Regions from separate parts of the Thermoanaerobacter uzonensis DSM 18761 genome, predicted to be linked through region 1. Evidence: predicted binding sites of a transcription regulator. Region 1 holds the regulator's gene; each other region holds the start of a gene.

Region 1 (3,289 bases):
TGCAACTTGCCCTACTAACCTTTCTCCTTCTTTAGTAAAAGCGACGACTGAAGGCGTAGTACGAGCTCCTTCTGCGTTAGGTATTACTACAGGTTGGCCTCCTTCCATAACAGCAACACAAGAAAATGTAGTTCCTAAGTCAATTCCTATAACTTTTCCCATATTTTTCAACCTCCTTTTTATTTTGCTACTTTAACCAAACTTGGTCTTATTACTTTATCTTTTAGATAATACCCTTTTTGGAAAACTTCAATAATTTCATTTGGTTGCTTTCCTTCTACCTCTTCCTGCATTACAGCATGGTGCTTATAGGGGTCAAAAATCTGTCCCTCTGCTTCAATTTCTTTCACACCAAATTTATCCAATATCTTTTTAAACTGCCTGTAAATTAATTCTATCCCTTCTTTTAGAGAATTATAATCTCCACTGCTTGCCAAAGCCCTTTCAAAATTATCTATAATAGGCAAAAGTTCTAAAATTACTGTTTCTTTCCCGTATTCTACCATTTCTGATTTTTCTTTTTCTGTTCTCTTTCTGTAATTTTCAAATTCTGCTTTCAATCTTTGTGCAATATCTAAATATTCTTGAGCTTCAACTTCTTTTTGCTGAAGTTTTTGCTTTAATTCTTCTATTTCATCAACCGTTTGTTGCTGAGGCTCTTGCTGTACTTGTTCATCTTCAGGAGGCCCTTCCATTTGTTCATTTGCTTCTAAACTATTTACGCGATTTTCCTCCTCTTTGTTAATTTCTTTTTCCATCTCTTCCACTTATATCACCTCATTATATTTCATCATTGTATATACTCGACAAAAGATTTGAAAGCTCTTTTGTCATCACATTGATTTCACTAATCAACTTCTTATAATCCATTCTTGTAGGTCCTATAATTCCTATTGTACCCACCACACGACCGTTAATCTTATAAGTGGTTTTTATTACACTTAAATCCTTCATTTCCTCAAACTTGTTTTCGCTTCCTATTCTCACATCTATAAAATCTACTTCAGGCTCTAAAACTTCGTTCAATAACAACTTGTTTTCCAAAAGATTGAAAAAATTTTTTGCTTTGCTTAAATCCTTGTATTCAGGAAAATCTAAAATGTGGGAAGTCCCATCCGCATAAATATCTGTTTCCTGTAACTGTTTCAAGCTCATAAGTATAGTGTTTATCAATTCGTCGGCTATAAAAGCCATCTCCCCCAGCATCTGCCTTAAATCCTGTTCTAAAAACTCAAAAATATCTTTTTCGCTTTTTCCGGAAATTTTATCATTTAACAAATTATTTAAAAATTCAAAGACATTTCTATCTACATTTTGACACAAATTTAGGAGGTGATTTTTTACAATTCCTGTATCCGTCACTACTAAAAAGATTATTTTATTAGAAGCCACAGGTATAAGTTGAATTCTCTTTATTCTATCAGGGTTCAACCTTGGCATTTTAGCAACTGTAGTGTGGTGAGTGATATTAGCCAAAATTTTTGCGTATTTTTTTACAATCTCATCAAATTCCGCTATTATCTCCTCGCGAGTATTATAGCTAATTGGCGAGTCATTGTTTATATAACTTCGAAGAATGCTGTCTACATAAAATCTATATCCCTTATCTGAAGGTATCCTTCCTGCAGAAGTATGAGGTTGCTCGAGATATCCCATTTCTTCTAAATCTGCCATTTCATTTCTTATAGTAGCAGAACTTAGTCCTATATTGTACTTCTTAGCTATTGTTCTCGACCCTATTGGCTCTGCCGTCATAATATAATCAGTAATAACAGCATATAGTATTTTTTTCTTCCTATCATCTAACGGCATTTTCACCACCCCATGTATTATTAGCACTCAACTTGATTGAGTGCTAATTCACGTTTCTAAAATACCACTCTTATAATTTTTTGTCAATACTTATTTAGGGCAGAAATTCTTCAAAAATGACGTTAGAGACATCAATTCCCCTCTCAGTAAGTTTTACACACTCATTATCAACCTCAATTAGACCTTCATTTAAGTATTTTTGTATTATTTTTTTGTAAATTTCAAACAAACTAACACCGAATCTTTTCTTAAAATCCTCATCACACACTCCTTTTGTCATTCTCATTCCCAAAAACATAAACTCAGCCATTCTATCTTCTTTTGTCAACTTTATTTTTTCTTTAACTGCAATTTTTCTTTCTAAAATGCCCGTAATATAGTCTTTTATATTTTCAATATTACTATATCTTACATCCTTTATATAAGAATGGGCTCCTGCTCCAAAACCTAAGTAATTTTTGCATTGCCAGTATAAAATATTGTGGCGACATTCAAATGTGGGCAATGCAAAATTAGATATTTCGTAATGGTGATAACCTTTTTCTTTTAAAAACTCTATACCCCAATGATACATTTTAAGCTCTTCTTCCTCATCAACTATAGACAACCTACCCTTTTCATAAAGTTTGTAAAAGAAAGTATTAGGTTCTAAAATTAAACTATACGTAGAAATATGAGTCGGCTGTAATTTTACTACTTCTTTTAGAGTTTCTTGCCACTCTTTAAATGTTTGAGTAGGAAGAGCGTACATCAGGTCAATATTTATATTGTCAAAGAACTTTTTCACTAACTCATAATTTCTAAAAAATTCTTCTATTGTATGAATTCTACCTATATATTTTAATAGTCTATTTTGAAAAGCTTGAAGTCCAACGCTTACCCGGTTTATCCCGCTCCCTTTATAAATTTTTAATTTTTCTTCAGTTATAAGGCCAGGATTCATTTCAATAGTAATTTCACAACCATCAAGTATTTTATAATTTTTAAATACAGACTTCAATATTTCATCTATATAAGAAGGAGGCAAAATGTTAGGGGTACCTCCTCCTATATAAACTGAAACTACATTATAATTTTTTGTAGAATTTGATTCTATTTCCATAAGTAGTGCCCGAATATAGTCCTCAAAAAGATAATCATAGCCTGCATAAGAATTAAAATCACAATAATAGCATTTTCTTTTACAAAAAGGAATATGAATGTATATACCTATCTCCCTCATTTTTCATCATCTAACTTCAATATTGACATAAAAGCCTCTTGAGGTATTTCAACACTTCCCACCTGTCGCATGCGCTTTTTACCTTCTTTTTGCTTCTCCAAAAGTTTTTTCTTACGAGTTACGTCTCCTCCATAACACTTGGCAAGAACGTTTTTTCTCAATGCTTTTACAGTCTCTCTTGCAATAATCTTAGAGCCTATTGCAGCCTGGATTGGAATCTCAAAAAGATGCCTTGGAATATTTTCTTTTAACTTT
Region 2 (3,289 bases), on a different contig from region 1:
CAGCATACATATAGGGAGTGGAAATAATCACTTTCCCTAAACCTGCTGCATATGCTAAAGTACCGCTTACAGCTTGTTCTTTATTTAAATAGGGTGTCATGTATATGTCTGACATCTTTAAATACTCTATAATTTCTCTTTTCGTAAGATATTTGTCCACAAATTTTACATTATCTTCTACTCCAAGGTCATGGACTAGTTTTTGAAGTTTCTCCCTATACTCTTCCCCAAATTCTCGCTTTATATTTGGATGGGTTTGCCCTAAAATTAGGTATAATACATCTTTGTATTTCTCGGCCACAATACTTATTGCTTCTATGCCATACTCTATCCCTTTACCAGGGTTTATAAGGCCAAAAGTGCTTATTATTCTTCTGCCTTTAAATCCATATCTTTCTTTCAATATTTCTTTGGGTAATACTGGAAGATTGGGCACGCCGTGAGGAATGACAGTGATTTTATTAGAAGGTATGTGATATATCTTTTCAAGAAGTGGTATAGTATTTTTCGCCATTGTCACTACTCTAACGCTTTTTTCCCCTAATTCTTTAAGTATCATAAGTTGTTTTTCATTTGGATTTGATAATACTGTGTGGACTGTCAAAACAAAGGGTATATTTAAATTGTCTACCAAATCTAATAAGTACTCTCCACTTTCTCCTCCAAATATTCCGTATTCATGTTCTATAATGAGCAAATCTATGTCAGATACATTTAATTCATGGGCTAATCTTACATAATCTTCTCTCACAAATTGTTGTAACTGATATTTAACATCGCCGTCATATTCGTAAGTTTTATTATCGTTTATTGCAATTACTCCTGCAAAATTAATAAGTTTTATCTTTTTTATTTCATTAACTAGATCTTGAGTAAAAGTAGCAATGCCACATTCTCTTGGTGGATAGGTGCTCAAAAATGCTACATTTCTCCCCAATACGCTCATCATATCACGCCCCCTTCTTAGTTTGTTTAGTATTAAGTTATCAACGTAGTACTTGCCAATCTATTAGCTGTAAACACTGTATTTTTAACTTCCATATTCACCTCTACTATACATTCTGAGGTGACAACTGCATTTTCTAATCTTGCAAACCTGCACACTTTTACATTATCCCACAATACACTTTGAGATACTTTGCTCTCTTGACCTATTCGACAGTTATTCCCAATTACTGTATACGGACCAACTGTAGCATAGGCATCCATTTCAGTATTATTTCCAATATAAGCAGGTCCTATCACTTTTGCGGTAGGATGAATTTTAACATTGTCTCCTAAAATTATACCTCTTGAGGAAGTAGTACTTACAAATCTTGATTTTCCTTTTAAAATGTCCTCATGAACTTTTTTGTATTTATCTATTGTACCTATATCTATCCAATAGCCGTTAAATTTATAAATAGCCATTCTATACCCTTTTTCCAAAAGTTTGGGATATGTCTCCCTCTCTATAGATACTACTGTATTTTCAGGAACTTCTTTTAGCACTTCAGGTTCAAATACATATACTCCTGCGTTAATATATTTAGAATTGCTCTCGCCTGGTTTGGGCTTTTCTTTGAAAGCAGTTATAAAGCCTTTTTTATCAAATTCTATAACTCCGTACTGAGAAGTATCTCTTACTTCAATAGATGCAATAGTTACTTGAGCTCTTCTTCTCTTGTGGTATTTTATCAAATCTGCATAGTCAATATCACTGACAATATCAGAGTTTAAAATGAGGAAAGTATCATCAAAAAATTTTTCGGCGTTTTTTATTGCCCCACCAGTCCCTAAAGGAGATTCTTCTGTAATGTAGTGTATTTTTACACCTAAGTCCTCTTTTGAGTTGAAGTAATCTTCAATGTACTGAGACTTATAATAAGTACTTATTACAACTTCATCCACTCCACTTTTTTTAAGGTTTAAAATGATCCTTTCTAAAAGAGGTCTTCCCATGATAGGAACCATTGGTTTTGGCAGGTCATCTGTAAGAGGTCTTAGCCTTGTTCCCAAACCTCCTGCCAATAACAACGCCTTCATAAAAGACCCCTCCTTTATGAAGTTTTTCAAAAATTAAACTTAAAAACAAAAGAAGGGCGTGATATAAGTGATATAATTTATAAGAATGATAAAAACTAAGAAGAGTAGAAATATATTAGCACTCTTAAAATTCGGCTGCTAATAAGTATTATAATTAATCCTTTTTGGCATGTCAAGTACTTTTCTGTAAATAAAAAACAGGCCTTTTAAAAGCCTGCTAAAATTTGATATCTTTTATCTCTAATATCGCCACGCCTATAACAGTATCCGCGCCCCCATAATAAACGTAAATAGTATCATCTTTTACTGCATTACCACAGCTAAATACAACATTAGGAATGTATCCTTCTTTTTCCCACTGTAGTTCTGGCTCTAAGATAGGTTCTTTTTGCCTTGCAATAATCTTTGATGGATCTTCTAAATCTAAAAGGACTGCTCCCAATCTATATACATTATTGTCATCAGCTGCATGGTATATCAAAAACCAACCATCTTTTGTCCTAATAGGCGGCCCTCCAATTCCGACTCTCGCACTTTCCCACGTTCCAGGAATTGGCTTAATGATAGGCTTATGGTCATACCAACTTTTTAAATCTTCTGAAAAGGCAATCCATATATCTGGATACCTTCTATGAAGCATCACATACTTTCCATTGATTTTTTCAGGAAATAAAGAGGCGTCTTTATTAGGTTCATCTAAAACTACTCCTTTTCTCTCCCAATCTATAAGGTTTTTGGAGGTAGCCAAACAAATCCTATAGTCATCATGAAACCTGTCCCCAAAACCTGTGTACATCATATAATAAATGCCGTCAATTTTGACTATCCTTGGGTCTTCTAATCCTCTGAGCTCTTGTTCTGTCTCATTGCTCATCACTGGTTTGTCTAATCTCATAAAATTAATTCCGTCTTTGCTGACTGCATACCCCAGGCGAGAAGTATATTTCCCATATTTGGCGTGAGGTCCAATGTCAGTAGCCCTGTAAATCAAGTGAAACAGTCCATTGTCGTAAATTGCTGCAGTGTTAAAAACTGCTGCTCTTTCCCATTCATTTTCTGCTTTTGGCATCAATACTGGCTTATCTGATAATCTCTTTAATTTTATCACTTAATACACTCCTTTTAAAATTTTACTTTTTCTTTTTCAATGGCTGCTACACCTATATGGGTATCTGCTGCTCCGTAATACACGTAATACATGTAGCTCTGTAAAACAAGTGGAATTTATTATCTTCATATATTACTGCTGCATTAAAAACAGCCT
Region 3 (3,289 bases), on a different contig from region 1:
CATCATACTGTTGATTTTCTTGTTTATCCCAGGAATTATCGTTGAAGAACCAAAAGCTTGATTAGGTGTTAAAAATTGCTTAAAGGGGGATCAATATGGCAGGAACAAGTTCAGTTTTTGGCGAAAGCAATTTGTTGTTTTTCTTCTTGATACTTGTATTAGCGCTTGGTGGAGGCTGGCTTAATGTAACATGGTCTTTAGAGACATTGCTGTTCTTCTTCATACTCCTTGTAATAATAATGGATGGCGGATTAGGCTGGTTTTTCAATGAACTTAAGTAATTTTAAAGGGCTCTATCCTGCGATAGAGCCTTGTTTATTTAGAAAATTTAATGCGTGTGGAGTGATAATATATGTCTTTTTCTGGAGATACTCTGTTGTTCTTCTTTGTAATTTTAACTTTGCTGTTGGATGTAAGATTTGAGCTTGAAAGTCTACTGTTCTTCTTTTTAATACTTGTAATTTTGCAGGAAGAAAAACCGCGAAAAAAAGCAAAGCGATTTTTGTGGTCATTAACAGGCATTAATTTTGGTAACACAAATTCTTAAAATTACGTATTATATATTAGCTAAAGATAAAAAATTTATTTCCCTATTATTTACCTGTCTGAAGGGAGGTAGTATTTATGCCAGAAGAAAAAGGAATAGGATTTGTTGGAGGTTGGTTTTGGATTTTCATAATAATAATTTTAATACTTCTATTTGTTCCAGGAATAATTATTTGGGAAAAAAATTAGACAAAAAATAGGGGTGGTCTATAATAATAGACTAACCCCTTACATATATTTAGTAAGAGATTAAAAATAGGGGGAATTTGTTTTGCAAAAGGAGATTTTATTAAAAATACTTGCTGTAGAACTTTTGATAATAGCCTTTGTGAGATTTCAGGTAATGGGTATGGAAAAGGAAAGAAAAGAAGAAGAAGTTACAGAAGAAGATAAAGATGAATTATCTTCACCGCAGGAAAATAAAAAAACTTCAATAGATGTGTACGAAGTGATAACAAAGGGAAAAGATTTTGTAGGTAGCGTAAAGCCTTATCTAAACAAGAGAGACCAATATTATGTAGATATTTTCTCTAAAATAGCCGAAATAATTGAAATACAAAAAAAATTGATGAGCCTTTCAGAAGAAGAAATTGAAGTGGCAGAAAAAATAGAAGTAGATAAAATAGGAATTTTGAAAGCGATAAAACCCTACATAACGGAAGATAAAAAAATTGTGATAGATAAGTTTTTAAAATTTCATGAAGCGTTGAAGAATTTGCAAGAAAAAATGGAGAAACATTCAAAAGAAGAAGATAAAGACAATATTTTCGACAAAATAATTGATATTTATGAGGCCCTAAGGCCTATAATTCCTGAAGAAAAGTTAGAAGAAACTGATAAGCTAGCAAAGAATATAAAATTGTTGGAAGTATTAAACAAAGCAGAGGGTATTATGAACAGCATGAAAGAGGAGAAAAAACAATTACAATCTTCTACTAGGAGTATGGAGGAAAAAGAACAAAAATCAGAAGAAAATAAAGAGGAAATAGAAAGAATAGAAGATAAAGAGGAAATATCGAAAACAGAGGAAGGAGATAAAATTTTAGATACCAATAAAAAAGAAACAGAGGAACAATTAGAAAAAGAAGAAAACAATTCATTACCTCAAGGATTATCTGACCAGCAGGTAGCAATTATAGACAATCTCAAATCTATGTTGACAAAGGAACAGCAGCAGTATATGTATAATATGATTAATTATCTTAAACAACAAGGATTAGTTAAATCTGAAGGTAAAGGGGAATAAATATTTTCCCTGTATTTTTTATTTTTAAATACAAATTACAGAAACGTAGTCTAAATCAATAAATAATGGCATAAAATCAAAATATTTGGGTAAAATCATAGATAATCAGACTATACAGCCTAATATAGGCTATAATAAAGTTTGATATGTTTTACCACTTAAATTAATATAGAGATTGGGATTAGCACTCACATAAGTTGAGTGCTAATAAATGAAGGAGGAGGGATAAAGTATATGAGATTAAAACCACTCGGAGACAGAGTTGTGGTCAAAGTAATCCAGGCAGAAGAAGTTACAAAAGGCGGAGTTATTTTACCAGGTACAGCAAAAGAAAAACCACAACAAGGTGAAGTAGTTGCAGTAGGAACAGGGGAATACATAGACGGTAAAAAAGTAGAATTAGAAGTAAAAGTCGGTGATAGAGTAATCTTCTCTAAGTATGCGGGAACAGAAGTTAAGTTAGATGGTGAAGAATATCTACTTTTAAGAGAAAGCGATATTCTAGCAATTATAGAATAAGGAGGTAGTTGAAAATGGCAAAACAAATCAAATATGGAGAGGAAGCAAGAAGAGCATTAGAAAGAGGAGTTAATGCAGTTGCGGATACTGTAAAAGTTACATTAGGACCAAGGGGTCGTAATGTAGTATTGGACAAAAAATATGGTTCCCCCACGGTTACAAATGACGGTGTTACTATTGCAAGAGAAATTGAATTAGAGGATCCCTTTGAAAATCAAGGTGCGCAACTTTTGAAGGAAGTAGCTACAAAAACTAATGATGTTGCCGGTGATGGTACAACGACTGCAACGCTTTTAGCTCAAGCAATGGTTCGGGAGGGACTCAAGAACCTTGCTGCGGGAGCTAACCCAATGCTTTTAAGAAGAGGTATTGCGAAGGCTGTAGATGCTGCAGTTGAGGGGTTAAAGAGGATATCTAAACCTATTGATAATAAAGAATCAATTGCCCATGTTGCTTCTATCTCTGCTGCTGATGAAGAAATAGGTAATCTCATTGCAGAAGCAATGGACAAAGTAGGTAAAGATGGAGTTATAACGGTTGAAGAATCAAAGACTTTAGGTACAACCCTTGAGGTTGTTGAAGGAATGCAATTTGACAGAGGATATATTTCTCCATACATGGTAACTGATGCTGAAAAAATGGAAGCAGTATTAGAAGAGCCTGTTATACTCATAACAGATAAGAAACTTTCAAATATCCAAGACTTGTTGCCACTCTTGGAGCAAGTAGTGCAACACGGTAAGAAACTTCTTATTATAGCTGATGATGTAGAAGGGGAAGCATTGGCAACATTAGTTGTCAACAAATTAAGAGGTACATTTACGTGTGTAGCAGTAAAAGCTCCTGGCTTTGGTGACAGAAGAAAAGAAATGCTACAAGATATAGCAATACTGACAGGTGGTCAAGTAATTTCAGAAGAATTAGGTTATGACTTAAAAGATGTAAGATTAGATATGCTTGGCCGCGCAAGACAAGTAA

The links. Region 1 encodes HrcA, which represses chaperone genes, less so after heat shock. Its sites were predicted from a motif close to ATTAGCACTCANNNNNNNTGAGTGCTAAT; they were not measured.
Region 2: BUB32_RS12240 (nucleotidyltransferase family protein) is a predicted target of HrcA. The motif match lies at 2,140-2,168, and genes of this name have one in related genera.
Region 3: groES (co-chaperone GroES) is a predicted target of HrcA. The motif match lies at 1,973-2,001, and genes of this name have one in related genera.

What each region holds. Positions count from the first base shown of each region.
Region 1 is NZ_FQUR01000012.1:81,045-84,333, forward strand. It holds gene dnaK (molecular chaperone DnaK) at 1-162, opposite strand, end outside; gene grpE (nucleotide exchange factor GrpE) at 180-767, opposite strand; gene hrcA (heat-inducible transcriptional repressor HrcA) at 781-1,812, opposite strand; gene hemW (radical SAM family heme chaperone HemW) at 1,907-3,034, opposite strand; gene lepA (translation elongation factor 4) at 3,031-3,289, opposite strand, start outside.
Region 2 is NZ_FQUR01000029.1:3,639-6,927, reverse strand. It holds gene BUB32_RS12245 (glycosyltransferase family 4 protein) at 1-949, opposite strand, end outside; gene BUB32_RS12240 (nucleotidyltransferase family protein) at 979-2,025, opposite strand; gene BUB32_RS12235 (beta-1,2-mannobiose phosphorylase) at 2,243-3,133, opposite strand; gene BUB32_RS12780 (hypothetical protein) at 3,186-3,289, opposite strand, start outside.
Region 3 is NZ_FQUR01000007.1:202,350-205,638, forward strand. It holds gene BUB32_RS02710 (hypothetical protein) at 96-281, shown strand; gene BUB32_RS02715 (hypothetical protein) at 353-547, shown strand; gene BUB32_RS02720 (hypothetical protein) at 818-1,792, shown strand; gene groES (co-chaperone GroES) at 2,027-2,311, shown strand; gene groL (chaperonin GroEL) at 2,326-3,289, shown strand, end outside.